DNA from 4 places in the Phytobacter diazotrophicus genome. Region 2 is predicted to be linked to each of the others. Evidence: predicted binding sites of a transcription regulator. Region 2 holds the regulator's gene; each other region holds the start of a gene.
What was found. Region 2 encodes PurR, which represses purine synthesis genes. Its sites were predicted from a motif close to CANGCAAACGTTTGCNTG; they were not measured.
Positions count from the first base shown of each region.

Region 1: a site for PurR is predicted at 5,083-5,100, ahead of carA (glutamine-hydrolyzing carbamoyl-phosphate synthase small subunit). Genes of this name have one in related genera too.
Region 3: a site for PurR is predicted at 2,958-2,975, ahead of purH (bifunctional phosphoribosylaminoimidazolecarboxamide formyltransferase/IMP cyclohydrolase). Genes of this name have one in related genera too.
Region 4: a site for PurR is predicted at 6,094-6,111, ahead of purT (formate-dependent phosphoribosylglycinamide formyltransferase). Genes of this name have one in related genera too.

Region 1 covers NZ_CM125428.1:4,829,268-4,836,669, reverse strand. Annotated here, with positions in the region: gene citD (citrate lyase acyl carrier protein) at 1-25, shown strand, start outside; gene citE (citrate (pro-3S)-lyase subunit beta) at 22-891, shown strand; gene citF (citrate lyase subunit alpha) at 902-2,422, shown strand; gene citX (citrate lyase holo-[acyl-carrier protein] synthase) at 2,422-2,991, shown strand; gene citG (triphosphoribosyl-dephospho-CoA synthase CitG) at 2,951-3,859, shown strand; gene dapB (4-hydroxy-tetrahydrodipicolinate reductase) at 4,042-4,863, shown strand; gene carA (glutamine-hydrolyzing carbamoyl-phosphate synthase small subunit) at 5,321-6,469, shown strand; gene carB (carbamoyl-phosphate synthase large subunit) at 6,489-7,402, shown strand, end outside.
Region 2 covers NZ_CM125428.1:2,384,609-2,392,010, reverse strand. Annotated here, with positions in the region: gene sodB (superoxide dismutase [Fe]) at 1-391, shown strand, start outside; gene ACS0RQ_RS11715 (MFS transporter) at 420-1,589, opposite strand; gene cydH (cytochrome bd-I oxidase subunit CydH) at 1,756-1,845, opposite strand; gene purR (HTH-type transcriptional repressor PurR) at 2,144-3,169, shown strand; gene punR (DNA-binding transcriptional activator PunR) at 3,186-4,097, opposite strand; gene punC (purine nucleoside transporter PunC) at 4,211-5,410, shown strand; gene cfa (cyclopropane fatty acyl phospholipid synthase) at 5,712-6,860, shown strand; gene ACS0RQ_RS11685 (riboflavin synthase subunit alpha) at 7,003-7,402, opposite strand, start outside.
Region 3 covers NZ_CM125428.1:5,340,274-5,347,675, reverse strand. Annotated here, with positions in the region: gene purD (phosphoribosylamine--glycine ligase) at 1-1,245, opposite strand, end outside; gene purH (bifunctional phosphoribosylaminoimidazolecarboxamide formyltransferase/IMP cyclohydrolase) at 1,261-2,850, opposite strand; rRNA gene ACS0RQ_RS25835 (16S ribosomal RNA) at 3,414-4,955, shown strand; tRNA gene ACS0RQ_RS25830 (tRNA-Glu) at 5,041-5,116, shown strand; rRNA gene ACS0RQ_RS25825 (23S ribosomal RNA) at 5,335-7,402, shown strand, end outside.
Region 4 covers NZ_CM125428.1:3,430,101-3,437,502, reverse strand. Annotated here, with positions in the region: gene ACS0RQ_RS16705 (MurR/RpiR family transcriptional regulator) at 1-239, opposite strand, end outside; gene zwf (glucose-6-phosphate dehydrogenase) at 585-2,060, shown strand; gene edd (phosphogluconate dehydratase) at 2,293-4,104, shown strand; gene kdgA (bifunctional 4-hydroxy-2-oxoglutarate aldolase/2-dehydro-3-deoxy-phosphogluconate aldolase) at 4,144-4,782, shown strand; gene purT (formate-dependent phosphoribosylglycinamide formyltransferase) at 4,876-6,054, opposite strand; gene ACS0RQ_RS16680 (YebG family protein) at 6,188-6,529, shown strand; gene yebF (protein YebF) at 6,595-6,942, shown strand; gene ACS0RQ_RS16670 (tellurite resistance TerB family protein) at 7,039-7,402, shown strand, end outside.

The sequences.
Region 1 (7,402 bases), 2.4 Mb from region 2:
GGAAATTCAATGGAGTGCGTTATGAGACCTCGTCGCAGTATGTTGTTTATCCCCGGCGCCAATGCGGCCATGTTGAGCACCTCTTTTGTTTACGGCGCGGACGCGGTGATGTTCGACTTAGAAGATGCCGTCGCGCTGCGTGAAAAAGACACCGCTCGCCTGTTGGTTCATCACGCGCTGCAGCATCCGTTCTACCAGGATGTGGAAAAAGTGGTGCGCATTAATCCTCTGAATACGCCGTTTGGTCTGGCCGACCTGGAAGCCGTGGTGCGCGGCGGCGCGGATATCGTCCGTCTACCGAAAACCGATAGCAAAAACGACGTGCTGGAGCTGGAAGCACAGGTTGAGCGCATTGAACGCGAATGCGGCCGCGAAGTGGGCAGCACAAAGCTGATGGCGGCGATTGAATCGGCGAAGGGCGTGGTCAATGCCGTCGATATTGCGACCTCCAGCCCGCGCATGGTGGCGATTGCGCTGGCGGCCTTCGACTATGTGATGGATATGGGCACCTGCCGCGGCGATGGTACCGAACTGTTCTACGCCCGTTGCGCGGTACTGCACGCGGCGCGCGTTGCGGGCATTGCCGCCTACGACGTTGTCTGGTCCGACATTAATAATGAAGAAGGTTTCCTCAAAGAGGTGCAGCTGGCGAAAGGCCTTGGTTTTAACGGCAAGTCGCTGGTGAACCCGCGCCAAATTGAGCTGTTGCATCAGGCCTATTCGCCGACGTTAAAAGAGGTGGAACATGCGCAGGAAGTGATTGCCGCAGCGGAAGAGGCGGAATCTCGTGGGCTTGGCGTGGTGTCGTTGAATGGCAAAATGATTGACGGCCCCATTATCAACCACGCACGTAAAGTAGTAGCGCTGTCCGCTTCCGGCATTCGTGATTAAGGAGGGAACCATGAAAGAGACCGTAAACATGCTAAATCAGCATTATGTCGTGCCGGAAGGATTGCAGCCCTACGCTGGTGTCACAACCAACAGCCCATGGCTGATCTGTGAAACGGACAAACGTCAGCGTAAAGTCTGCGATTCGCTGGAGGAGGCGATACGCCGCTCAGGATTGAAAAACGGGATGACCGTTTCCTTCCACCACGCTTTCCGTGGCGGCGATAAGGTCGTCAATATGGTGATGGCGAAGTTGGCGGAAATGGGTTTTCGCGATTTAACACTGGCCTCCAGCTCCCTGATTGACGCGCACTGGCCGCTTATCGAACATATTAAAAATGGCGTGGTCCGCCAGATCTACACTTCCGGGTTACGCGGTCAGTTAGGCGAGGAGATCTCCGCCGGGCTGATGGATAATCCGGTGCAGATCCACTCTCACGGTGGGCGGGTGAAGCTTATCCAGAGCGGTGAGCTGAAGATCGATGTCGCTTTCCTCGGCGTACCGTGCTGCGATGAGTTCGGTAATGCCAACGGTTTTAGCGGTAAATCGCGCTGCGGCTCGTTAGGTTATGCGCAGGTTGATGCCGAACACGCCAAATGCGTGGTGCTGCTGACGGAAGCGTGGGTTGCGTACCCGAATTATCCGGCGAGCATTGCGCAGGATCAGGTGGATTATATTGTTCAGGTCGATGAAGTGGGTGATCCGGCGAAGATCACGGCGGGGGCGATCCGCTTGTCCAGTAACCCGCGTGAACTGCTGATTGCGCGTCAGGCGGCGCAGGTGATTGAACATTCCGGCTATTTCAACGACGGCTTTTCCATGCAGACCGGAACCGGCGGCGCGTCGCTGGCGGTAACGCGCTTCCTCGAAGATAAAATGCGTCGCCACAATATTACCGCCAGCTTCGGGCTCGGAGGAATCACTGGCACGATGGTGGAGCTGCATGAAAAAGGGCTGATCAAAGCACTGCTTGATACCCAATCCTTTGACGGTGACGCCGCGCGTTCTCTGGCGCAAAACCCTAACCACATTGAGATTTCTACCAACCAGTACGCCAATCCAGGCTCTAAGGGGGCGGCATGCGAACGTCTGAACGTGGTGATGCTCAGCGCACTGGAAATTGATGTGAATTACAACGTGAACGTGTTGACCGGTTCGAACGGTGTCCTGCGCGGCGCGTCCGGCGGACATAGCGACACGGCGGCGGGGGCAGATCTCACCATTATTACCGCGCCGCTGGTACGCGGGCGCATTCCTTGCGTGGTGGAGAAGGTGCTCACCACCGTAACTCCCGGCGCTAGCGTCGATGTGCTCGTGACCGATCACGGCATCGCAGTGAACCCGGCACGTCAGGATCTGATTGATAACCTGAGGCAGGCTGGCGTAGCGCTAGTGAAAATCGAACAACTCCAGCAGCGCGCGGAGCAGTTGACGGGCAAACCGGAGCCTATCGTCTTTACCGATCGGGTTGTGGCGGTGGTGCGCTATCGCGATGGATCGGTGATCGACGTGATCCGCCAGGTTAAACGCTGATGAACGGCGCAGACCTCCTCGCCAATGGTCAGCCGGTAACGCTTAAAATGATGCTCCACGCACGCGATAGCCGCGCGGCGCGTCAGCGTCAGGCGTTGGATTGTTATCGACTGCCGCTGATTTCATTTTCACTGGTGACGCCTGGAGCAGTCAAAAACTCCCCTGTATGGCAGCGTGTTGCTGAGTATGCGCAGCGCGAGATCACGGTGGTCTGTCAGCAGATGGAATGGGTCCGCGTCTGGGAAGCGCAGACGGGGGCGCTGAGCGGCCCGGAATGGATGGCGGCGGTCTGCGCACCTGCCGAAGCGCTGAAACGGCAGTTGGTGATGCTGGAGCAACAGCATCCACTGGGAAGGCTCTGGGATCTTGATGTGATTAATAGCGACGGCCGGTTGCTTTCACGTCGTGAACTGGGGCTACCTGCCAGGCAATGCCTGATTTGTCAGCAGGATGCCCATGTCTGTGCGCGAGGTCGAGCTCACTCTCTCGATCTCTTGTTGGATGAAATTGCACGAAGGATTGATAGCTATGAGCGTGGACGTAGTGACGGAACGGTATACGCCAGTTAGCGTAACGCTGAAAGCCGAAGATGTTATCGGACTAGTGGCGCGCGCGCTGCTGGTTGAGGTGCAGTTAACACCTAAACCGGGACTAGTGGACATTCGCAATTCCGGTGCCCATCGGGATATGGATCTGGCCACCTTTGAGCGCAGCACGGCGGCGATTGCACCATGGATGGAAAAGTTTTTTATCATGGGTAATAGTACCGCGAAGCTGGATCCGCAGACAGTGTTGGTTATGCTGCGTCCGCCTGGACTGGCCTGTGAGAACGATATGTTACAGGCGACTGGTGGCGTAAATACACACCGTGGCGCGATATTTGCTTTTGGTCTGTTAAGTACGGCTATAGGGCGAATTCGCGCACTTGAGGAACCACTTGAGCAAAATCTCATTTGCGATCATGTGGCCCGTATGTGCAAGCATATTGTTGCGCGTGAACTCTCATCAGACAAAGATGGGAAGCTGAGTAAAGGTGGGATGCATTTTCTACATTATGGTCTGGCCGGCGCACGAGGGGAAGCCGAAAGCGGTTTTCGTACCGTGAGAACGCAGGCTCTGCCTGTTTACAATCGGGTTTTACGGGAGTGTGGGGATGCGAATCTTGCGCTGTTGCAAACGCTTCTGCATTTGATGGCCTGGAATGATGATACCAACCTTGTATCCCGAGGTGGACTGGAAGGACTTAATTATGTTCAGCAGGAGGCACAAAAATTATTATGGCAAGGTGGAGTGTTGGTCGAAGGCGGAATTGAAGCGATGCAGCAACTGGATGACGAGCTTATCGCCCGTAATCTAAGCCCTGGTGGCAGTGCTGATTTACTGGCAGTGACCTGGTTTTTGAGTCATTTCCCGACGGGCCCTTTCTATTCTGAGTAAGTTTCACTTCATTTTCTTCCCAGACTATTGATTCATCCTGCGGGATGAATCATGTCTTTTACTGATATTTCCCGCTGTTTATCATTTAATTCTAATTATCGGTGTTTTCGGCTGGTAGCCCCGACGCGGGCTGGTTAATCTGAGAACGATTTTCAGCATTTCATTAACAAAAGAGTACAACTATGCATGATGCACAAATCCGCGTAGCCATCGCGGGGGCCGGCGGGCGTATGGGCCGCCAGTTAATTCAGGCAACCCAGCAGATGGATGGCGTCGCGCTTGGCGCAGCACTGGAGCGGGAAGGTTCTTCCCTGCTGGGCAGCGATGCAGGAGAGCTCGCTGGCGTGGGTACGACAGGCGTTACCGTGAGCAGCGATCTGCAGGCGGTAAAGGACGATTTTGATGTACTGATCGATTTCACCCGTCCGGAGGGAACCCTTGTTCATCTGGCGTTTTGTCGCCAGCACCGCAAAGGGATGATTATCGGTACCACCGGTTTTGATGATGCAGGCAAAGCGGCAATTCGCGAGGCATCGCAAGAGATTGCCATTGTTTTTGCGGCGAATTTCAGCGTTGGCGTGAACGTAATGCTTAAGCTGCTGGAAAAAGCGGCGAAGGTGATGGGGGGTTACACCGATATAGAAATTATCGAAGCACATCACCGCTATAAAGTGGATGCGCCGTCAGGGACCGCCCTGGCTATGGGAGAGTCTATTGCCCAGGCATTGAATAAAGATTTAAAAGATTGTGCTGTTTATGCACGTGAAGGCCATACCGGCGAGCGTGTACCGGGCACAATTGGCTTTGCTACCGTTCGCGCGGGTGACATTGTCGGCGAACATACAGCGATGTTCGCTGATATCGGTGAACGCGTTGAAATTAGCCATAAAGCGTCAAGCCGAATGACGTTTGCTAATGGTGCGGTTCGCTCTGCTTTATGGCTAAAAAACAAAGAAACCGGCCTTTTTGACATGCGGGATGTGCTGGATTTGAACAATTTGTAAAAGTTATTACCCATCGTGATGTGGTTGTTGCAGTCGTAATGTATTGATTGCATAGGGCAATATTTTATTGCCCTTTTATTTTTCCTCATTTTATCTGATTCACCATTTTAAACCCCTATTAATGTCTGTCTTCCGTCCCATTATGGTTGCTGAAATGTAAATTTTGACCGTCTGGTCCACTTTTTACTAAAGCTGAGTCCATGTAACCAGTTTTATAACGACGCAAGCGTTTTCCTTCCTCCGGTAATGTGATCTTTTTGCCCTCTAAATCGTGCTATTCTTTTCTGGGGCGCAAAAAGACATGAAAAAGATGCGCTATGAGTTGACTTTTACCCTTCATGTCTCCAGAATGCCGCCGTTTGCAAAAAATTCGCGGTTACGCAAATTTGCATTGATTCGAGGCTTATAATTGAATTAATATGCAAATAAAGTGAGTGAATATTCTCTGGAGGGTGTTTTGATTAAGTCAGCGCTATTGGTTCTGGAAGACGGAACCCAGTTTTACGGTCGGGCCATAGGGGCAACAGGTTCGGCGGTTGGGGAAGTCGTTTTCAATACTTCAATGACCGGTTATCAAGAAATCCTCACTGATCCTTCCTACTCCCGCCAAATCGTCACCCTTACTTATCCCCATATTGGTAATGTCGGCACCAATGCCGCCGATGAAGAATCCTCTCAGGTACATGCGCAAGGCCTGGTCATTCGCGACCTGCCGCTGATTGCCAGCAACTATCGTAATACCGAAGACCTCTCTTCATACCTGAAACGCCATAACATCGTGGCGATTGCCGATATCGATACCCGTAAGTTGACGCGTCTGCTGCGTGAAAAAGGCGCACAGAACGGCTGCATTATCGCCGGGGACAATCTGGATGCCGCTCTGGCGCTGGAGAAAGCGAAAAGCTTCCCGGGGCTGAACGGGATGGATTTGGCGAAAGAAGTGACGACTGCCGAGCCATATAGCTGGACGCAGGGGAGCTGGACACTGAAAGGCGAATTGCCGGAAGCGAAAAGCGAAGATGAACTGCCGCTGCATGTCGTGGCGTACGACTTCGGCGCAAAACGTAACATCCTGCGTATGCTGGTGGACAGAGGCTGCCGTCTGACGGTCGTTCCGGCGAAAACGTCGGCGGAAGATGTCCTGAAAATGAATCCGGACGGTATCTTCCTCTCTAACGGTCCTGGCGACCCGGCACCGTGCGATTACGCTATCGAGGCAATCGAAAAATTCCTTGAGACCGACATTCCGGTATTCGGTATCTGTCTTGGCCACCAGTTGCTGGCGCTGGCGAGCGGCGCGAAAACCGTGAAGATGAAGTTCGGTCACCATGGCGGCAACCACCCGGTAAAAGATATCGATAACAACACCGTGATGATTACCGCACAGAACCACGGTTTTGCAGTAGATGAAGCCTCCATGCCTGCAAACCTGCGCGTCACGCATAAGTCATTGTTTGATGGCACCCTGCAGGGGATTCATCGCACGGATAAACCGGCATTCAGCTTCCAGGGCCATCCTGAGGCAAGCCCGGGCCCGCACGACGCTGCGCCGCTGTTCGACCATTTTATCGAGTTAATTGAGATTTACCGTCAGTCTGCTAAATAATCAGGAGCGAAAAAGAGCCATGCCAAAACGTACAGACATAAAAAGCATCCTGATCCTTGGCGCCGGCCCGATTGTTATCGGTCAGGCGTGTGAGTTCGACTACTCCGGTGCGCAGGCGTGTAAAGCGCTGCGTGAAGAGGGTTATCGCGTCATTCTGGTGAACTCCAACCCGGCGACGATCATGACCGACCCGGAAATGGCGGATGCAACCTATATCGAGCCGATCCACTGGGAAGTGGTACGCAAAATCATCGAAAAAGAGCGTCCGGATGCGGTGCTACCGACCATGGGTGGCCAGACAGCGCTGAACTGTGCGCTGGAGCTGGAACGCCAGGGCGTGCTGGCCGAGTTCGGTGTCACTATGATCGGTGCCACCGCTGATGCGATTGATAAAGCCGAAGACCGCCGCCGCTTCGACGTGGCGATGAAGAAAATCGGCCTGGAAACCGCGCGTTCCGGTATCGCGCACAATATGGAAGAAGCGCTCGCCGTTGCTGCTGACGTGGGCTATCCGTGCATCATTCGACCCAGCTTCACCATGGGCGGAACGGGCGGCGGTATCGCCTACAACCGCGAAGAGTTTGAAGAGATTTGTGAACGCGGTCTGGACCTTTCCCCGACAAAAGAGCTGCTGATTGATGAGTCGCTGATTGGCTGGAAAGAGTACGAGATGGAGGTGGTGCGTGATAAAAACGATAACTGTATCATCGTCTGCTCCATCGAAAACTTCGACGCCATGGGCATCCACACCGGTGACTCCATCACCGTTGCGCCTGCACAGACCCTGACCGATAAAGAGTATCAAATCATGCGTAACGCCTCGATGGCGGTATTGCGTGAAATCGGCGTGGAAACCGGCGGTTCTAACGTTCAGTTCTCGGTTAACCCGAAAAATGGCCGTCTGATTGTTATCGAAATGAACCCGCGAGTCTC
Region 2 (7,402 bases):
GTTTAACAATGCAGCCCAGGTCTGGAACCACACCTTCTACTGGCATTGTCTGGCCCCGAACGCAGGCGGTGAACCTACCGGTGCTGTGGCGGCTGCGATTACCGAAGCCTTTGGCAGCTTTGCTGAGTTTAAAGCGAAATTCACGGATGCCGCAGTGAAGAACTTTGGTTCAGGCTGGACGTGGCTTGTGAAAAACGCCGATGGCAAACTGGCCATTGTTTCGACATCAAACGCCGGAACACCGCTGACCACCGACGCCACGCCGCTGCTGACTGTGGATGTGTGGGAACACGCTTACTACATTGACTATCGTAACGCCCGTCCAAACTATCTGGAGCATTTCTGGACGCTGGTCAACTGGGAGTTTGTCGCGAAGAACCTCGCCGCGTAATCATCAGGAGGGGAAACCCTCCTGTTTTTTACTCTGCTGCTGTGCAGGTGCGTTCTGTGCTGGCTCTGCCGGAAAACAGCACCAACAGTAACGCCATCCCTGCAATAATCGCCCCTGTAACCGGCACAACGGTATACCCCAGACCACCCGAAATCACCGCACCCCCTGCCGCTGCCCCCAGCGCATTACCCAGGTTAAACGCGCCAATATTGACTGACGACGACAATCCGGGCGCTTCATGTGCCACACGCATAACACGCATCTGCAACGGAGGCACTACCGCAAAGGTTGCCGCGCCCCAGATAACCATGCTGATTGCCGCACCGATCTCACTGCGCGCCAGCCAGGGGATCGCAACCATAATCACGATCAATAACAGCAAGAAGCCTTTCAGGGTCGCTGTGACCGAGCGGTCAGCCAGCTTGCCGCCAAGGTAGTTGCCGATGGAGAATCCAACGCCCACCAGCACCAGCATCACGGTGATAAAGGCCGGGGTGGCATCGGTAATACGGTGCAGGACCGGTGAAATGTAGGTGTAGAGCGTGAACATCGCCCCTGCCCCCAGTACCGTCGTCAGTAACGCGGAAACCACCTGAGGTCGCATTAAGACCGCCAGCTCTTTGCGCACATCAGGACGTTCGCCGGCACTGCCTTTCGGCAAGGAAAAATAGAGACTGATCATGGCGATAACCCCCAGCCCCGCCGTAGCAAGGAACGACATGCGCCAGCCAATCGCCCCGCCCAGCCAGGTTGCTGCGGGCACACCGCCAATATTGGCGATAGTCAGCCCCATAAACATGGTCGCCACTGCGCTTGCCTGTTTTTCTTTTGCCACCACGCTTGCAGCCACCACAGAACCCAACCCAAAGAAAGCGCCATGGTTAAGACTTGTGATAATGCGGGAGAGCATCAGTGTTGTGTAATCCGGTGAAAGTGCCGAGAGCACATTGCCGAGGGTAAAAATCGCCATCAGGAATACCAGCGCATTACGTCGCGCCCGGTGTGAAAGCAGCAACGTCATTAACGGTGCTCCAACCATCACGCCAATGGCATAAGCGCTAATAAGCATACCCGCCGCCGGGATCGAGACATCCACGCCCTGGGCGATAACAGGGAGTAACCCCATGGGGGAAAATTCGGTCGTACCGATGCCGAAAGCGCCAATCGCCAGGGCAAGCAGTGGGAAATTAATCTTCATAAATAGACTCCGGAATTGCCGTGTCGACACGCGACACCGTCACAGAAGTCAAAAGTATGACATTAATCACAAAAAACAGAAGTTAGCGAAATGGGAAAAGACTATTGCTAATTTGATGACAATCGAGGGGTGAAACGAGGGAGAGAAGCCTCTCCCTCGGGATAAATCAATGCAGTGCGGCAGTCAGCCCGGCAGCAACAATCAGGGCAAGTACAATCACGGTAGTCATTAAAGAAAACTTCAGGTCGGTGCTCATCAATTTTTCTCCTTATTAATTTCCACACAAAAAGTGATGTAACGCATTTTTGCACAAATAAACGTAAAAATCTTGCAGGATTTAGGGTGATACACGTTTTAGCACTTCCCCTTTTGGTCAAGATCAGACAAAATTCGACGCTAAATTTATTAGCGTACCGGCCATTGACTCCCCTCCTGACGTCCAGTGTCTTTTTCCCGGCGTATTGCAATCCCTTCTATGGGTACAGGGTGATGGAAGGCAAACGTTTACCTTATGTATTATCAGGAGTTTACGATATGGTCTGGAGTAAGATCTGATGGCAACGATTAAAGACGTAGCGAAGCGAGCAAACGTTTCCACCACAACCGTATCACACGTAATTAACAAGACGCGTTTCGTTGCAGAAGAGACGCGTAACGCCGTCTGGGCGGCGATTAAAGAATTACATTACTCCCCCAGCGCGGTTGCCCGCAGCCTGAAAGTCAATCACACCAAATCTATTGGCTTGCTGGCGACCAGTAGCGAGGCGGCTTATTTCGCTGAGATCATCGAGGCGGTTGAGAAAAATTGTTTCCAGAAAGGCTATACCCTTATTCTCGGTAACGCCTGGAATAACCTGGAAAAACAGCGCGCCTATCTGTCCATGATGGCGCAAAAACGTGTGGATGGCCTGCTGGTCATGTGTTCTGAATATCCGGAATCGTTACTCAGTATGCTGGAAGAGTATCGCCACATTCCCATGGTGGTCATGGACTGGGGCGAAGCAAAAGCCGATTTTACCGATACAGTCATCGATAATGCCTTTGCCGGCGGCTATATGGCTGGCCGTTACCTGATTGAACGCGGCCATCGCGAAATTGGCGTTATCCCAGGCCCCCTTGAGCGCAATACGGGCGCAGGCCGCCTGAGCGGGTTTATGAAAGCGATGGAAGAGGCCCATATCACCGTGCCGGAAAACTGGATCGTGCAGGGTGACTTTGAGCCGGAGTCCGGCTATCGCGCCATGCAACAGATCCTGACCCAGTCCTCTCGCCCGACCGCGGTGTTCTGCGGCGGCGATATTATGGCAATGGGCGCGTTGTGTGCGGCAGACGAAATGGGCCTGCGCGTGCCGCAGGATATTTCGGTGATCGGTTATGATAACGTGCGTAATTCGCGTTTCTTTACCCCTTCACTAACGACCATTCACCAGCCGAAAGACTCGCTGGGGGAAACCGCGTTTAACATGCTGCTTGACCGTATCGTGAACAAACGTGAAGAGTCACAGTCGATTGAAGTGCATCCGCGCCTGATTGAACGCCGCTCGGTTGCCGATGGTCCGTTCCGCGACTATCGCCGTTAATCCTGCCGGGAGCAGCTCACTCCTGCTCCCGCAGCCATTCCCTGTTCAGCGTTTCGCTGTCGCCCAGATAACTCAGTAACCAACTCAGCGCCGGTGAGGCATCATTCTGCTGCCAGGTCAGACAACAGGCGGCGTCCGGAAAGGGGTTTTCCAGTGCCAGCGCAACCCACTCACCGCGATCGATCCACGGGCGGGCGAAATGCGCAGGCACCATCCCAATACACAGTCCGGCTGACAAACAGGCCGCAGATGACTCCCAGTCCGGGGCGACAACCCGTTTCTGATTATCCAAAAGCCAGGTGATGCGTTTAGGCAGCGAGCGGGAAGTATCTTCGCGTACCAGTGAGGGCCAGTTGCGCAACGTATCATCACTGAGCGGTGATACCATTGTCGCCAGCGGATGATGGCGGGCAACCACGCATTTCCAGCTCAGCATGCCCATATCGCGGAAGGTATATCGGCCACCGACCGGAATCGCCTGGGTCGCACCGATAGCCAGTTCGACACGCCCGTCGGCCAGCGCATCCCACACGCCGTTAAACACCTCCTGGGAGACCAGCAGTTCGACATCGCTAAAATGGCGATAGAAATCGACAATCATCTGGCGCGTACGTTCCGGTTTGACGATGTTATCGACCGCGATAGATAACTGCCCCCGCCAGCCGTTGGCGATTTGCTGGCATTGTTGACGGGTGATCTGCATTTTTTTGATAACAGAACGCCCCTCTTTCAAAAACCACACGCCAGCCGGCGTCAACTCCACATCCCGGTGACGACGTTCAAACAACGGCACCGCCAGCCACTCTTCAAGCTGACGCACGGTATAGCTGACCGCAGAAGGCACGCGATGTAACTCCTGTGCCGCACCGCTAAAGCTGCCGTTTCGCGCCACGGCATCAACCACTTCGAGAGAATATTCTGACCACATAATCTGCCTGCAAAAATTTTGAAACCAATGTGCAAATATTAGCGTTTCACAAGCCGACTTGCACTCCTTAGACTCTGGAGCCCTGTTAACCTGCCATAAAAAAGAGATCTGCCATGCAACCTGGAAAAGGATTTTTAGTCTGGCTCGCGGGCTTAAGCGTACTGGGCTTTCTGGCCACCGATATGTACCTGCCAGCGTTCGCCGATATTCAGCAAGATTTAAATACCTCTGCCGCAGCGGTCAGCGCGACGCTGAGCCTTTTCCTTGCGGGCTTTGCCGTTGCTCAACTGGTCTGGGGGCCGCTGTCGGATCGCTATGGCCGTAAACCCATTTTGCTAAGCGGCCTGGCCATTTTCGCCGTCGGCTGCCTTGGTATGTTGTGGGTTCAGGATGCTGTCTGGTTGCTGGTGTTGCGTTTTGTCCAGGCGGTCGGGGTCTGTGCTGCTGCCGTGACCTGGCAGGCGCTGGTGACAGATCACTATCCGGCGCAGCGTACAAACCGTATTTTTGCCACCATCATGCCGCTGGTAGGGTTATCGCCTGCCCTTGCGCCGCTGCTTGGTAGCTGGATTCTGGCGCACTTCTCCTGGCAGGCCATCTTCGCCACATTGTTTTTCATCACCGTCATATTGATGCTTCCGGCACTGCGTCTGCGCCCTGGCGCGCAGAAACCGGCAACAACCGCTCAGCCGCTGACCTTCGCCGCGCTGTTGCGTGATAAAGCCTATCGTGGCAACGTGCTGATTTATGCCGCCTGCTCAGCCAGCTTTTTTGCCTGGCTTACCGGTTCACCGTTTATTCTTCATGAAATGGGCTACGGCCCGGCGATTATCGGCCTGAGTTATGTGCCGCAAACTATCGCCTTTCTGGTCGGGGGCTACGGCTGTCGCGCCGCATTGCAGAAATGGTCTGGTGCCCGTTTATTACCGTGGTTGCTGCTGGCCTTCGCATTGAGCGTTGCGGCAACCTGGGGCGTGGGGTTAATGCCTGGCGCCTCTCTGACCGCCCTGCTGATCCCTTTCTGTCTGATGGCGATGGCAAATGGCGCAATCTATCCGATTGTCGTAGCTCAGGCGTTGCGCCCCTTCCCGCAGGCTACCGGACGGGCTGCCGCCTTGCAGAATACACTGCAACTGGGGCTGTGTTTTATCGCAAGCCTGGTGGTATCGGCTCTGATTACCCATCCGCTGCTCGCCACCACCAGCGTGATGCTATCAACGGTCATTCTGGTCGCTTTTGGCTACCGAATGCAGCGCCAGGAAAGTGAGAGTTTTCATGCGGATGAAGCCAGTGAGTCGTCCTCGCACGCGTAATTTCATGAGCGACTATGTTACAGTCTAGTGATTAGCTTGCTAACAGTTTTCTGTTGTATCAGCGGATTTTGAGGCCTATACTCTTTTCCGGCTAGTTACAAATACGATAAATATTAGGTATTAACGGGAGCCGGAGTGCTCCCGTTTGTCCATGGAAGGCCTTTCTGGCAAGGGTCATCTCCCTTCCTCTGTTCTACGTCGGATATCAGCCTCACGGCGCAAACCGTGAGATTTCTCACATACCTCAAAAAGCGTCTACGCTCTTTTAAGGTTCTGATCACTTGCTGGTGGTGGAGAAGTTATGAGTTCATCGTGTATAGAAGAGGTTAGCGTACGGGATGATAACTGGTTCCGTATCGCAAACGAGTTGCTGAGCCGCGCCGGTATCCAGGTTAATGGACCGTCGGCATCTGATATTCAGGTTAAAAACCCTGATTTTTTTAAACGTGTTTTGCAGGAGGGGTCGCTCGGACTGGGAGAAAGTTATATGGACGGCTGGTGGGAATGTGACCGGCTGGATGTGTTTTTTACGAAAGTCTTGCGTGCCGGGTTGGAAAAACAGCTTCCGCGCCATTTGAAAGATACCCTTCGTATCGCCGGGGCAAGATTATTTAATCTGCAATCCAAAAAACGCGCATGGATCGTCGGGAAAGAGCATTACGACCTGGGTAACGATCTTTTTACCCGCATGCTGGACCCGCAGATGCAATACTCTTGCGCCTACTGGAAAGATGCTGAGCACCTTGAAGACGCGCAGATCGCAAAATTACGCCTGATTTGCGAAAAACTTCAGCTCAAGCCAGGGATGCGCGTGCTGGACATTGGCTGCGGTTGGGGCGGTCTGGCGCAATTTATGGCGCAAAACTACGCGGTCAGCGTCGTGGGTGTCACTATTTCTGCCGAGCAACAAAAACACGCGCAACAGCGTTGTCTGGGGCTGGATGTCGATATTCGCCTGCAGGATTATCGCGATCTGAATGATCAGTTCGACCGCATCGTCTCTGTCGGTATGTTCGAACATGTCGGACCTAAAAATTACGACACCTACTTTACCGTCGTTGATCGTAACCTCAAACCGGATGGTCTTTTCCTGCTGCATACCATTGGTTCACGGCGAACCGATCATAATGTGGATCCCTGGATTGACCGTTACATCTTCCCCAATGGCTGCCTTCCGTCAGTGCGGCAGATAGCGAATGCCAGTGAGTCCCATTTCGTGATGGAAGACTGGCACAATTTCGGCGCAGACTACGATAAAACCTTAATAGCCTGGTATGAACGATTCCTCGCCAGTTGGCCAGAAATCGCCGATAACTATTCCGAACGGTTTAAACGTATGTTCAGTTACTACCTGAACGCCTGCGCCGGCGCTTTCCGTGCGCGGGATATTCAACTCTGGCAGGTGGTATTCAGCCGGGGTATTGAACACGGACTTCGCGTAGCACGCTAACAGCCCACCCCGCTTTTGCGGGGTTTTTTCTTTCTGTCAGACCGTACAGCTTGTCAACCAACGCCCCGCCCTTTTCTGCTGGCAAAAAAAAGGAGAATACTTTTCATATTCTCCCTTATTAGCTCACTCTTTTTTCGCGGGATTATTCGTCGTTACTGACAACAGCGGCCGCGGCCTCTTTGGCCGCCAGAACGCGTTCAACCGTGTCGACAACCGCCTGCGTTTGCGGATCAATTTCGATGTTCACGCGATGACCCAATTTTTTATTGCCAAGCGTGGTGCGCTGCAACGTTTCCGGGATCAGATGCACGCAGAAACGGCTTGGCGTCACTTCGCCCACCGTCAGGCTGATGCCATCAATCCCAATAAAGCCTTTATAAAGGATGTATTTCATCAGCGCCGGATCCTGTACCTTGAACCAGATCTGACGGTTATTTTCGGAGGTCAGGATTTTAACGATTTCCGCGGTGGTCATAATATGGCCCGACATTAAATGCCCGCCAATTTCATCGCTGAATTTTGCCGCGCGCTCAACGTTTACC
Region 3 (7,402 bases), 2.7 Mb from region 2:
GCTAAAGCTACCTTCCCACTGGATATTTTCCATTAAGGCGTATGCACGCTTCTGTGCTTCGGCAACGGTGTGGCCCAGCGCAGTCGCGCACAGCACGCGACCGCCGTTGGTAAGAACGCGGTCATCGTCGGAAAGCTTTGTGCCGGCGTGGAAGACTTTGCCATCCGCCACTTCTTCCAGCGGCAGTCCGTGGATCTCGTCACCGGTGTTGTAATTACCCGGATAACCACCCGCAGCAATAACGACACCAAGAGACGCGCGCTCATCCCAATCGGAGGTTTTCTCATCCAGCTTGCCATCGCAGGCTGCGAGACACAGATCCACCAGATCGGATTTCATGCGCAGCATGATCGGCTGGGTTTCCGGATCGCCGAAGCGGCAGTTGAACTCGATAACCTTCGGGTTGCCCTGTTTGTCGATCATCAGACCGGCATACAGGAAGCCGGTATAGGTATTCCCTTCGGCGGCCATACCTTTAACGGTTGGCCAAATGATACGCTCCATGGTGCGCTGGTGGACTTCATCCGTCACCACCGGAGCGGGGGAATAAGCGCCCATACCGCCCGTATTCGGACCGGTATCGCCATCACCGACGCGTTTATGATCCTGGCTGGTCGCCATAGGCAGCACATGCTCACCGTCAACCATCACGATAAAGCTGGCTTCTTCACCGTCGAGGAACTCTTCGATAACGATACGGTGGCCTGCGTCGCCAAAGGCGTTGCCAGCCAGCATGTCATTGACGGCCGCTTCGGCTTCCTCGAGCGTCATTGCCACGATCACGCCTTTACCGGCAGCCAGACCGTCTGCTTTGATAACGATCGGAGCGCCTTTTTCGCGCAGCCAGGCCAGCGCAGGTTCCACTTCGGTGAAGTTCTGGTATTCCGCTGTCGGAATGTTATGACGCGCGAGGAAATCTTTGGTGAAGGCTTTAGAGCCTTCCAGTTGAGCAGCGCCTTCGGTTGGGCCGAAGATTTTCAGCCCTGCGGCACGGAACGCATCCACAACGCCAATCACCAGCGGCGCTTCCGGGCCAACGATGGTCAGATCAATCTTCTCGCTCTGAGCAAAGCTCAGCAGCGCCGGAATATCGGTTACGCCAATGGCGACGTTTTGCAGCGTGGGTTCCAGCGCTGTGCCTGCGTTGCCCGGTGCGACGAAAACGGTGTCGACCAGCGGTGACTGTGCCGCTTTCCATGCCAGCGCGTGCTCGCGCCCGCCGTTACCAATCACTAATACTTTCATTGTCTGCTCCGAAAATTAATGGCGGAAGTGACGCATGTCGGTGAAGATCATCGCAATACCGTGTTCGTCGGCAGCGGCAATCACTTCGTCATCACGGATAGAACCGCCTGGCTGAATCACACAGCTCACGCCAACGGCGGCAGCGGCATCAATACCATCACGGAACGGGAAGAACGCATCAGAGGCCATCGCGGAACCTTTCACTTCCAGACCTTCATCGCCTGCTTTGATCCCGGCGATTTTCGCGGAGTAGACGCGGCTCATCTGACCTGCGCCTATGCCAATGGTCATGTTCTCTTTGGCATACACGATAGCGTTGGATTTCACGAACTTCGCCACTTTCCAGCAGAACAGCGCATCACGCAGTTCCTGTTCGGTCGGCTGGCGTTTGGAAACAACACGCAGTTCGCCTTCGGTCACCATACCCAGATCGCGGTCCTGAACCAGCAGGCCGCCGTTAACGCGTTTGAAATCAAGACCGGGGACGCGTGCGGTCCACTCACCACAGGTCAGCACGCGGACGTTCTGTTTCGCGGCAGTGATCTTCAGGGCTTCTTCAGTCGCAGACGGTGCAATGATCACTTCTACAAACTGGCGGGAGATAATAGCCTGCGCGGTCTGCGCATCCAGTTCGCGGTTAAAGGCGATGATACCGCCGAACGCGGAGGTTGGGTCGGTTTTGTACGCGCGATCGTAAGCATCCAGAATAGAGGAACTGACCGCTACGCCGCATGGGTTAGCGTGTTTAACGATAACGCAGGCCGGCTCGCTGAACTCTTTCACACATTCCAGTGCGGCATCGGTATCGGCGATATTGTTATAGGAAAGCGCTTTGCCCTGAACTTGCTGCGCGGTCGCAACAGAGGCTTCTTTGATCTCTTCTTCTATATAGAAGGCTGCCTGCTGGTGGCTGTTTTCGCCGTAGCGCATATCCTGCTTCTTAATGAAGTTCAGGTTCAGGGTGCGCGGGAAGCGGCCGGCGGCTTCTTTTGTCTCGCCGTGATAGGCCGGCACCATGCTGCCAAAATAGTTGGCGATCATGCTGTCGTAGGCGGCGGTGTGTTCGAAGGCTTTAATGGCGAGGTCGAAGCGGGTGTCGAGGGTCAGGGAGCCTTCGTTGGCATCCATCTCTTCAATAATAGCGTTGTAGTCGCTGCTCTTTACAACGATGGCGACATCTTTATGGTTCTTCGCCGCCGAGCGCACCATGGTCGGGCCGCCGATATCGATATTCTCTACCGCATCTTCCAGAGAACAGCCTTCGCGGGCGACGGTCTGGGCAAACGGATAAAGGTTAACAACGACCATATCAATAGGAGAGATGCTGTGCTCAGCCATGATGGCATCATCCTGGCCGCGGCGGCCAAGGATCCCACCATGCACTTTCGGATGCAGGGTCTTAACGCGTCCATCCATCATTTCCGGGAAACCGGTGTAATCGGAAACTTCGGTCACCGGCAGGCCTTTATCAGCTAACAGACGGGCAGTGCCCCCTGTAGATAGCAGTTCCACACCGCGTGCAGAAAGTGCCTGGGCGAATTCGACGATACCGGCTTTGTCAGAAACACTGAGCAGCGCGCGGCGGATTGGACGACGTTGTTGCATGGTAAATCCCCTGGATTTGACGATTACAGAGAGCGTTAGCTGAATTTTCATCTAAAAACTCAGCTAACGCCCCTTACGGGGCATCCTTGTTTTAGCGGGGGCATTTTAACGAAAACGTTTGCGCAACGCTCGCGAATTTTCACTTTTTCGCAGCATTGTGGATAAGTCTGTGTGCAAAAGGGTATAAGGCGGGCTTTTGCTGTGGAATGCAGCAGTCAGTCATTTTTCTGCAATTTTTCTATTGCGGCCTGCGGAGAACTCCCTATAATGCGCCTCCATCGACACGGCGGATGTGAATCACTTCACACAAACAGCCGAGTCGGTTGAAGAGAAAATCCTGAAATAACGGGTTGACTCTGAAAGAGGAAAGCGTAATATACGCCACCTCGCAACGGTGAGCGAAAGCCGCGTTGCACTGCTCTTTAACAATTTATCAGACAATCTGTGTGGGCACTCAAGGTGACATGGATTCTTAACGTCCTCGGACGATAAATGAATACCAAGTCTCAACGAGTGAACACGTAATTCATTACGAAGTTTAATTCATTGAGCATCAAACTTTTAAATTGAAGAGTTTGATCATGGCTCAGATTGAACGCTGGCGGCAGGCCTAACACATGCAAGTCGAACGGTAGCACAGAGGAGCTTGCTCCTTGGGTGACGAGTGGCGGACGGGTGAGTAATGTCTGGGAAACTGCCCGATGGAGGGGGATAACTACTGGAAACGGTAGCTAATACCGCATAATGTCGCAAGACCAAAGAGGGGGACCTTCGGGCCTCTTGCCATCGGATGTGCCCAGATGGGATTAGCTAGTTGGTGAGGTAATGGCTCACCAAGGCGACGATCCCTAGCTGGTCTGAGAGGATGACCAGCCACACTGGAACTGAGACACGGTCCAGACTCCTACGGGAGGCAGCAGTGGGGAATATTGCACAATGGGCGCAAGCCTGATGCAGCCATGCCGCGTGTGTGAAGAAGGCCTTCGGGTTGTAAAGCACTTTCAGCGGGGAGGAAGGCAGTACGGTTAATAACCGTGTTGATTGACGTTACCCGCAGAAGAAGCACCGGCTAACTCCGTGCCAGCAGCCGCGGTAATACGGAGGGTGCAAGCGTTAATCGGAATTACTGGGCGTAAAGCGCACGCAGGCGGTCTGTCAAGTCGGATGTGAAATCCCCGGGCTCAACCTGGGAACTGCATTCGAAACTGGCAGGCTTGAGTCTTGTAGAGGGGGGTAGAATTCCAGGTGTAGCGGTGAAATGCGTAGAGATCTGGAGGAATACCGGTGGCGAAGGCGGCCCCCTGGACAAAGACTGACGCTCAGGTGCGAAAGCGTGGGGAGCAAACAGGATTAGATACCCTGGTAGTCCACGCCGTAAACGATGTCGACTTGGAGGTTGTGCCCTTGAGGCGTGGCTTCCGGAGCTAACGCGTTAAGTCGACCGCCTGGGGAGTACGGCCGCAAGGTTAAAACTCAAATGAATTGACGGGGGCCCGCACAAGCGGTGGAGCATGTGGTTTAATTCGATGCAACGCGAAGAACCTTACCTGGTCTTGACATCCACGGAATTCGGCAGAGATGCCTTAGTGCCTTCGGGAACCGTGAGACAGGTGCTGCATGGCTGTCGTCAGCTCGTGTTGTGAAATGTTGGGTTAAGTCCCGCAACGAGCGCAACCCTTATCCTTTGTTGCCAGCGGTCCGGCCGGGAACTCAAAGGAGACTGCCAGTGATAAACTGGAGGAAGGTGGGGATGACGTCAAGTCATCATGGCCCTTACGACCAGGGCTACACACGTGCTACAATGGCATATACAAAGAGAAGCGACCTCGCGAGAGCAAGCGGACCTCATAAAGTATGTCGTAGTCCGGATTGGAGTCTGCAACTCGACTCCATGAAGTCGGAATCGCTAGTAATCGTGGATCAGAATGCCACGGTGAATACGTTCCCGGGCCTTGTACACACCGCCCGTCACACCATGGGAGTGGGTTGCAAAAGAAGTAGGTAGCTTAACCTTCGGGAGGGCGCTTACCACTTTGTGATTCATGACTGGGGTGAAGTCGTAACAAGGTAACCGTAGGGGAACCTGCGGTTGGATCACCTCCTTACCTTAAAGAACCTGCCTTTGTAGTGCTCACACAGATTGTCTGATGAAAAGTAAAAAGCAAGGCGTCTTGCGAGTGAGACTTAAGTGTCCCCTTCGTCTAGAGGCCCAGGACACCGCCCTTTCACGGCGGTAACAGGGGTTCGAATCCCCTAGGGGACGCCACTTGCTGGTTTGTGAGTGAAAGTCACCTGCCTTAATATCTCAAAACTCATCTTCGGGTGATGTTTGAGATATTTGCTCTTTAAAAATCTGGATCAAGCTGAAAATTGAAACGACACACAGTGTCTGTTCTCCGTAATAAGAACAGATGGCGGTGTGTTCGAGTCTCTCAAATTTTTGCAGCGCGATGATGAATCGAAAGAAACATCTTCGGGTTGTGAGGTTAAGTGACTAAGCGTACACGGTGGATGCCCTGGCAGTCAGAGGCGATGAAGGACGTGCTAATCTGCGAAAAGCGCCGGCGAGGTGATATGAACCTTTGACCCGGCGATGTCCGAATGGGGAAACCCAGTGCAATCCGTTGCACTATCGTTTGATGAATACATAGTCAAACGAGGCGAACCGGGGGAACTGAAACATCTAAGTACCCCGAGGAAAAGAAATCAACCGAGATTCCCCCAGTAGCGGCGAGCGAACGGGGAGCAGCCCAGAGCCTGAATCAGCTTGTGTGTTAGTGGAACGGTCTGGAAAGTCCGGCGATACAGGGTGACAGCCCCGTACACGAAAGCACACAGGTTGTGAGCTCGATGAGTAGGGCGGGACACGTGGTATCCTGTCTGAATATGGGGGGACCATCCTCCAAGGCTAAATACTCCTGACTGACCGATAGTGAACCAGTACCGTGAGGGAAAGGCGAAAAGAACCCCGGCGAGGGGAGTGAAAAAGAACCTGAAACCGTGTACGTACAAGCAGTGGGAGCCTCTTAATGGGGTGACTGCGTACCTTTTGTATAATGGGTCAGCGACTTATATTCTGTAGCAAGGTTAACCGAATAGGGGAGCCGAAGGGAAACCGAGTCTTAACTGGGCGTTAAGTTGCAGGGTATAGACCCGAAACCCGGTGATCTAGCCATGGGCAGGTTGAAGGTTGGGTAACACTAACTGGAGGACCGAACCGACTAATGTTGAAAAATTAGCGGATGACTTGTGGCTGGGGGTGAAAGGCCAATCAAACCGGGAGATAGCTGGTTCTCCCCGAAAGCTATTTAGGTAGCGCCTCGTGAATTCATCTCCGGGGGTAGAGCACTGTTTCGGCTAGGGGGCCATCCCGGCTTACCAACCCGATGCAAACTACGAATACCGGAGAATGTTATCACGGGAGACACACGGCGGGTGCTAACGTCCGTCGTGAAGAGGGAAACAACCCAGACCGCCAGCTAAGGTCCCAAAGTCATGGTTAAGTGGGAAACGATGTGGGAAGGCACAGACAGCCAGGATGTTGGCTTAGAAGCAGCCATCATTTAAAGAAAGCGTAATAGCTCACTGGTCGAGTCGGCCTGCGCGGAAGATGTAACGGGGCTAAACCATGCACCGAAGCTGCGGCAGCGACACTAAGTGTTGTTGGGTAGGGGAGCGTTCTGTAAGCCGTTGAAGGTGTGCTGTGAGGCATGCTGGAGGTATCAGAAGTGCGAATGCTGACATAAGTAACGATAAAGCGGGTGAAAAGCCCGCTCGCCGGAAGACCAAGGGTTCCTGTCCAACGTTAATCGGGGCAGGGTGAGTCGACCCCTAAGGCGAGGCCGAAAGGCGTAGTCGATGGGAAACAGGTTAATATTCCTGTACTTGGTGTTACTGCGAAGGGGGGACGGAGAAGGCTATGTTAGCCGGGCGACGGTTGTCCCGGTTTAAGCATGTAGGCTGGTTATCCAGGCAAATCCGGATAATCAAGGCTGAGGTGTGATGACGAGTCACTACGGTGATGAAGTAACAAATGCCCTGCTTCCAGGAAAAGCCTCTAAGCATCAGGTAACATCAAATCGTACCCCAAACCGACACAGGTGGTCAGGTAGAGAATACCAAGGCGCTTGAGAGAACTCGGGTGAAGGAACTAGGCAAAATGGTGCCGTAACTTCGGGAGAAGGCACGCTGATATGTAGGTGAAGCCCCTGCGGGTGGAGCTGAAATCAGTCGAAGATACCAGCTGGCTGCAACTGTTTATTAAAAACACAGCACTGTGCAAACACGAAAGTGGACGTATACGGTGTGACGCCTGCCCGGTGCCGGAAGGTTAATTGATGGGGTTATCCGTAAGGAGAAGCTCTTGATCGAAGCCCCGGTAAACGGCGGCCGTAACTATAACGGTCCTAAGGTAGCGAAATTCCTTGTCGGGTAAGTTCCGACCTGCACGAATGGCGTAATGATGGCCAGGCTGTCTCCACCCGAGACTCAGTGAAATTGAACTCGCTGTGAAGATGCAGTGTACCCGCGGCAAGACGGAAAGACCCCGTGA
Region 4 (7,402 bases), 1.0 Mb from region 2:
TAGGGGGTGCCGTTTGCCAGACTTTGCGCCAGATGCAATTTAAAGTCCGGAAACCCGCGGGTATCCAGACTGCGGCAAAATCGGTTCACCGTTGGTTCGCTGACACCCGCTTGCTGGGCAAGGGCGGCGATACTGGAATGAATGGCTTGATCGGGGAAGGCGAGAATCACTTCCGCCACTTTGCGCTCGGATTTGCTAAGGTGTTCCAGTTGAGACTGGATTTTTTCCAGCATATTCATTGTTAACGAATCGCTCATCAGTGAAACGATTCCACAGAAACGTGAAATCGTGATGCGTTTTAGCAAGAATATACCTTTCTGCCGCAAAGAAAGGTAAGCGACAACATTAAATGTTGTTGTTTTTTTTCATTACTTGATCGCAGTCGGATTTTATTCGCTGCGTATCGGGCAAACATCCAGCATTTTCAAGGCGAAAACCCAGATTTTTGCCGAAGAGCAGCAGAACGCACATGTAGCCAAGCGTTAGCGGTTTCGGGAATTACGTAAAAGCAGTACAGTGCAGTGTAATAAAATTACAACTAAAACCTGGCATAAGCACCAGGATAGCCAACTGAGGAGAATGACATGGCGGTAACGCAAACAGCCCAGGCATGTGACCTGGTCATTTTCGGCGCGAAAGGCGACCTCGCACGCCGGAAATTGCTGCCTTCCCTGTATCAACTGGAAAAAGCGGGTCAGATCCATCCGGATACGCGTATCCTGGGTGTTGGACGCGCCGACTGGGATAAAGAAGCCTATATAAAAGTGGTGCGTGAAGCGCTCGAAACTTTCATGAAAGAAAAAATTGATGAAAGTTTATGGGATACGCTGAGCGGCCGCCTGGATTTCTGCAACCTGGACGTTAATGACACCAAAGCGTTTAAACGCCTTGGCGCCATGCTTGACCAGAAGAATCGCACCACTATTAACTACTTTGCGATGCCGCCAAGCACCTTTGGCGCAATTTGCAAAGGCCTGGGCGAGGCGAAGCTGAATGCGAAACCTGCCCGTGTGGTCATGGAAAAACCGTTGGGTACCTCGCTTGCCACCTCACGCGAAATTAACGATCAGGTTGGCGAATATTTCGAAGAGTGCCAGGTCTACCGTATCGACCACTATCTGGGTAAAGAGACGGTGCTGAACCTGCTGGCGCTGCGCTTTGCCAACTCCCTGTTTGTGAACAACTGGGATAACCGTACGATTGATCATGTGGAAATTACGGTGGCGGAAGAGGTGGGTATCGAAGGTCGCTGGGGTTACTTTGACCAGGCAGGTCAAATGCGCGACATGATCCAGAACCACCTGCTGCAAATCCTTTGCATGATCGCTATGTCTCCGCCGTCCGATCTCACCGCAGACAGCATTCGTGACGAAAAAGTGAAAGTGCTGAAATCCTTGCGTCGCATCGATCGCTCGAACGTGCGCGAGAAAACTGTTCGTGGTCAGTACACCACCGGCTTTGCGCAGGGCAAAAAAGTTCCGGGCTATCTGGAAGAAGAGGGCGCGAACAAATCCAGTAACACCGAAACCTTCGTCTCTATTCGCGTGGATATCGACAACTGGCGCTGGGCGGGCGTGCCGTTCTATCTACGCACGGGTAAACGCCTGCCGACGAAATGCTCCGAAGTCGTGGTCTATTTCAAAACACCGGAGCTGAACCTCTTTAAAGAGTCATGGCAGGATCTGCCACAGAACAAGCTCACGATCCGTCTGCAGCCAGACGAAGGCGTGGATATCCAGGTACTGAATAAAGTGCCGGGGCTGGATCACAAGCACAATCTGCAGACCACGAAGCTGGACCTGAGCTATTCCGAAACTTTCAACGAAACGCATCTGGCGGACGCTTACGAGCGCCTGTTGCTGGAAACCATGCGTGGCATTCAGGCGCTGTTCGTGCGCCGTGACGAAGTTGAAGAAGCGTGGAAGTGGGTTGACTCCATCACCGAAGCCTGGGCGATGGATAACGACTCGCCGAAACCGTATCAGGCCGGGACCTGGGGACCGGTCGCCTCTGTGGCGATGATCACCCGTGATGGCCGTTCGTGGAACGAATTTGAGTAATCAGATTGTTGCCAATGTTACGCAGTTTTACCGGTAACATGATCTAACTCAGAAATCAGGCCAATATTTCAACTTTCAGGCTCCGACTGGATTCACCAGCGGAGCTTTTTTTATTACACTGGCTACAGTAATTTTGCCTTTGGGCGCGGTGTGGCGGCGTTTCTGCTGGAATTAAAAGGCTGAAAACCTCCTGTATACCGTTGTCCCGGACAGATAAATTTCAGGAGCCTTTATGAATCCAGTATTGTTACGCGTAACAAATCGCATTGCTGAACGCTCGCGCGAAAGCCGAACTGCCTACTTAAAACGCATCAATCAGGCGAAGAGTGAAACCGTACACCGCTCCTCGCTGGCATGTGGAAACCTGGCCCACGGCTTTGCCGCCTGTCAGCCTGACGACAAAGCTTCGCTCAAAAGTATGCTGCGTAACAATATCGGCATCATCACCTCCTATAACGATATGCTTTCAGCACATCAACCGTACGAAACCTATCCAAATATCATCCGCAAAGCGCTGCATTCTGTGAACGCGGTCGGCCAGGTGGCAGGTGGTGTTCCGGCCATGTGTGACGGGGTTACGCAGGGGCAGGACGGGATGGAGCTTTCACTGCTGAGCCGTGAAGTGATCGCCATGTCGGCGGCAGTCGGCCTGTCGCATAATATGTTTGACGGGGCGTTGTTCCTTGGCGTCTGCGACAAAATCGTCCCCGGCCTCGCGATGGCTGCGTTTTCGTTTGGTCATCTGCCCGCCGTGTTTATCCCGTCAGGTCCGATGGCCAGCGGTCTGGCAAATAAAGAAAAGGTACGCATTCGTCAGCTTTATGCAGAAGGCAAAGTCGATCGTATGGCACTGCTGGAATCCGAAGCGGCCTCTTACCACGCACCGGGTACGTGTACTTTCTACGGTACGGCCAATACCAACCAGATGGTCGTTGAATTCATGGGCATGCAACTGCCGGGCTCTTCCTTCGTGCATCCGGATGCACCGCTGCGTGAAGCGCTGACTTCGGCTGCCGCACGCCAGGTGACACGCTTAACCGGTAACGGCAGTGAATGGATGCCGATAGGCAAAATGGTCGATGAAAAAGTGGTGGTTAACGGTATCGTTTCACTGCTGGCAACCGGCGGCTCCACCAACCACACTATGCATCTGGTGGCGATGGCGCGCGCTGCGGGCATCATTATTAACTGGGATGACTTCTCTGAACTGTCGGACGTGGTGCCGCTGCTGGCGCGACTCTATCCGAACGGTCCGGCGGATATTAACCACTTCCAGGCGGCGGGTGGCGTACCTGTGTTAATGCGGGAACTGCTTAAGGGCGGTTTGCTGCATGAGGATGTCAACACGGTGGCCGGTTTTGGCCTCACCCGTTACACCATGGAACCGTGGCTCAATAACGGTGAACTGGACTGGCGCGAAGGGGCGGCAGCGTCGCTGGATGCGGACGTTATCGCCACAATTGAGAAACCGTTCTCTCGTCATGGCGGTACCAAAGTGCTGAGCGGCAACCTTGGCCGCGCGGTGATGAAAACCTCTGCCGTGCCAGTTGAATATCAGGTCATTGAAGCGCCGGCGGTGGTATTTGAGAGTCAGCATGATGTGTTACCGGCCTTTGATGCGGGGCTATTGAACAAAGATTGCGTCGTGGTGGTGCGTCACCAGGGACCAAAAGCGAACGGCATGCCAGAATTACATAAACTTATGCCGCCACTTGGTGTATTATTGGACCGCTGTTTCAAAATTGCGTTGGTTACAGATGGACGACTCTCCGGCGCATCAGGTAAAGTGCCTTCAGCGATTCATGTGACACCCGAAGCGTATGACGGTGGATTACTGGCGAAAGTACGTGATGGCGACATCATCCGTGTAAACGGACAGACCGGCGAGTTGACGCTGCTGGTCGATGATAACGAGCTTGCTGCACGTCAGCCGCATATTCCTGACCTGAGCGCTGCGCGCGTTGGCACAGGACGCGAGCTGTTTGGCGCACTGCGAGAAAAACTTTCCGGTGCCGAGCAGGGCGCGACCTGCATTACTTTTTAAAACGACAAGATTTTTAGTTCAGGCGAGAGAATAATTCTGATGAAAAATTGGAAAACGAGTGCAGAAGCAATCCTGAAAACTGGCCCGGTAGTGCCGGTTATCGTTGTCAACAAACTGGAGCACGCTGTCCCCATGGCGAAAGCACTGGTTGCAGGCGGCGTGCGCGTTCTTGAAGTGACATTGCGTACTGCCTGTGCCATCGATGCGATTCGCGCGATTGCAAAAGAAGTGCCGGACGCCATTATCGGTGCTGGTACCGTCCTTAACCCGCAGCAACTGAAAGAAGTCACAGAAGCGGGTGCGCAGTTCGCGATCAGCCCGGGTCTGACTGAGCCGCTGCTGAAAGCCGCCACCGAAGGCACCATCCCGTTGATTCCGGGTATCAGCACGGTTTCAGAACTGATGCTGGGCATGGACTACGGTCTGAAAGAGTTCAAATTCTTCCCGGCGGAAGCAAACGGCGGCACCAAAGCGCTGCAGGCCATCGCAGGTCCGTTCTCTCAGGTGCGTTTCTGCCCGACTGGCGGTATCTCTCCGGCGAACTACCGTGACTACCTGGCGCTGAAAAGCGTGCTGTGTATCGGTGGCTCCTGGCTGGTTCCGGCCGATGCGCTGGAAGCAGGCGATTATGATCGCATCACGAAACTGGCTCGCGAAGCGGTAGAAGGCGCGAAGTAATCTGTTTCAGTGGGCGGCGTATTGCTGACTGCTCATAAAATTGAAAAGCCCGGTAAGCGTCACTGCTACCGGGCTTTTTTTGCATGGCCTAATTTAACCCGCCACTTTCACTGCTGCCGCTGCGGCTTTTGCACGTTCAACAGCTTCTTCAACGGTATCTGCCGTTGCCAGCGCAACGCCTAAACGACGCGTACCGTCGATTTCGGGCTTGCCAAACAGACGGAGCTGCAGGCCCGCACCAACGGCATTTTGCACGTTATCAAACGTGACGTTCTGGCTTTTCAGCTCGGGCAAGATCACCGCCGATGCCGACGGTCCGTACTGGCGGATTTGCCCAATGGGCAGACCGAGGAAGGCGCGAACATGCAGGGCGAATTCTGAAACATCCTGAGAAATCAGCGTGACCATGCCTGTATCGTGCGGACGCGGAGAGACTTCGCTAAAGACCACCTCATCGCCGCAGACGAACAATTCGACACCAAACAGCCCATAGCCCCCGAGAGCCAGTACCACTTTACTGGCGATCTCTTTAGCACGTTCCAGCGCAAGGTCGGTCATTGATTGTGGCTGCCAGGATTCACGATAGTCGCCATCTTCCTGGCGATGACCGACTGGCGCACAGAAATGCACGCCATCTGAGGCGCTAATGGTCAAGAGGGTGATTTCAAAATCAAAATTCACCACACCTTCAACGATAACGCGACCGGCACCTGCGCGCCCGCCTTGTTGCGCATACGCCCAGGCTTTCGCCAGTTGCTCTGCGCTGCGAATGAAACTCTGGCCCTTACCGGAAGAACTCATTACGGGTTTCACGATGCAGGGCAGACCGATCTCATCAACGGCCTGACGGAATGCCTCTTCACTGTCGGCAAAGCGGTAGCTTGATGTAGGAAGGGCAAGTTCTTCGGCTGCCAGACGACGGATACCTTCACGGTTCATGGTCAATTTGGTTGCCCGTGCACAGGGCACAACATGCTGCCCCTGAGCTTCCAGCTCCAGCAGTGTATCGGTGGCAATCGCTTCGATTTCCGGCACGATAAAATGCGGTTTTTCCAGCGCGACCAGCGCTTTTAACGCCTCACCATCAAGCATATTAATAACATGTGAGCGGTGGGCCACATGCATTGCGGGCGCGTCGGCATAACGGTCTACGGCAATGACTTCAATGCCCAGACGCTGGCATTCAATCGCCACTTCTTTGCCTAATTCCCCTGAACCCAATAACATTACGCGAGTCGCCGCCGGACGCAGCGCAGTACCTAATAGAGTCATAGTAAGTCGACCTTCTTAAAAAAATCTGGCGGCAGTATATACGAAAACGTTTGCGTCTGTCTTTTACGACTTGCGCTCTGATAAATGGCGCAGTACTATACTGTATATAAATACAGTTAAAAGGGGCTGCATCATGGCGGTTGAAGTCAAGTATGTTGTGATTCGTGAAGGTGAGGAAAAAATGTCTTTTGCCAGCAAAAAGGAAGCTGACGCTTACGATAAAATGCTCGACCTGGCCGAGGTACTTGAAGGCTGGCTGGGCGAAGCGCCAGTGACGCTTGAAGAAGGCCAGCGCGATCAAATGGCGCTCTGGCTGGCTGAACAAAAAGATGTGCTCAGCCATATCCTGAAGTCCGGTAAGCTACCAGGTTCGGATACCCAGGAAAGCGTACCAGAAGTGGCTCAGGATGACGCAGAAATTGAGTCATCAGACGCGGTTGATATTAAGTCAAAAGCGAAACGCTCTGCCGCCTGATCCCGGCTTGCACTGCCAGTAATTTGTACCATGCTTTGATTGGGCTCTGTGCACAGGAGAAAAGCATGAAAATAGCAGGAATGTTGCTGGGTACAATATTACTGGCGGGCAGCGTAGTCGCGTCGGCTGCCACTGCCAAATCGGTGAAATTTCCCTCTTGCGAAGGCATGAACGCCGAAGGGATCGCTGCGAGCGTCAAACGCGATTATTTGCAAAACCGCATCGTACGCTGGGCTGATGACCAAAAAAAACTTGGCCAGGCGGATCCCGTTGCCTGGGTTACGCCGAAAGACATTCGGGGTAAGAACGATCAATGGGATGTTCCCTTGACGGTTCGCGGCAAGAGTACAGACATTCACTATCTCGTCAAAATCGATTGTAAAGCAGGAAAAGCGGAGTATCAGCCTCGTTAAGGCTGCTACCTTTTCTCATCTTTTGCTGTTTTAGACATTTCCTGACACCCCCTCGCTTAGGCTTCTCGTTTACGAAACGATTAAGTGAGGGGAATCATGTCAAACTGGTTAAACCAATTACAGTCTCTTCTTGGCCAACAAGGCCAGTCATCGTCTTCCTCCGGCGGGCAGGACCTCGGCAAATTACTCGTGCCCGGTGCTTTAGGAGGGCTTGCCGGTTTGCTGGTCGCCAGCAAATCCTCTCGCAAATTACTGACCAAATACGGTACCAGTGCGCTGCTTGTTGGCGGCGGGGCCGTGGCGGGTACCGTGCTGTGGAATAAGTACAAAGATAAAGTGCGTACTGCCCATCAGGGGGAAGCACAGTTTGGTCAACAGAGTTCGTCTATTGATGCGCGCACGGAACGTCTGATTCTGGCCCTGGTGTTTGCCGCGAAGAGCGATGGACATATTGATGACA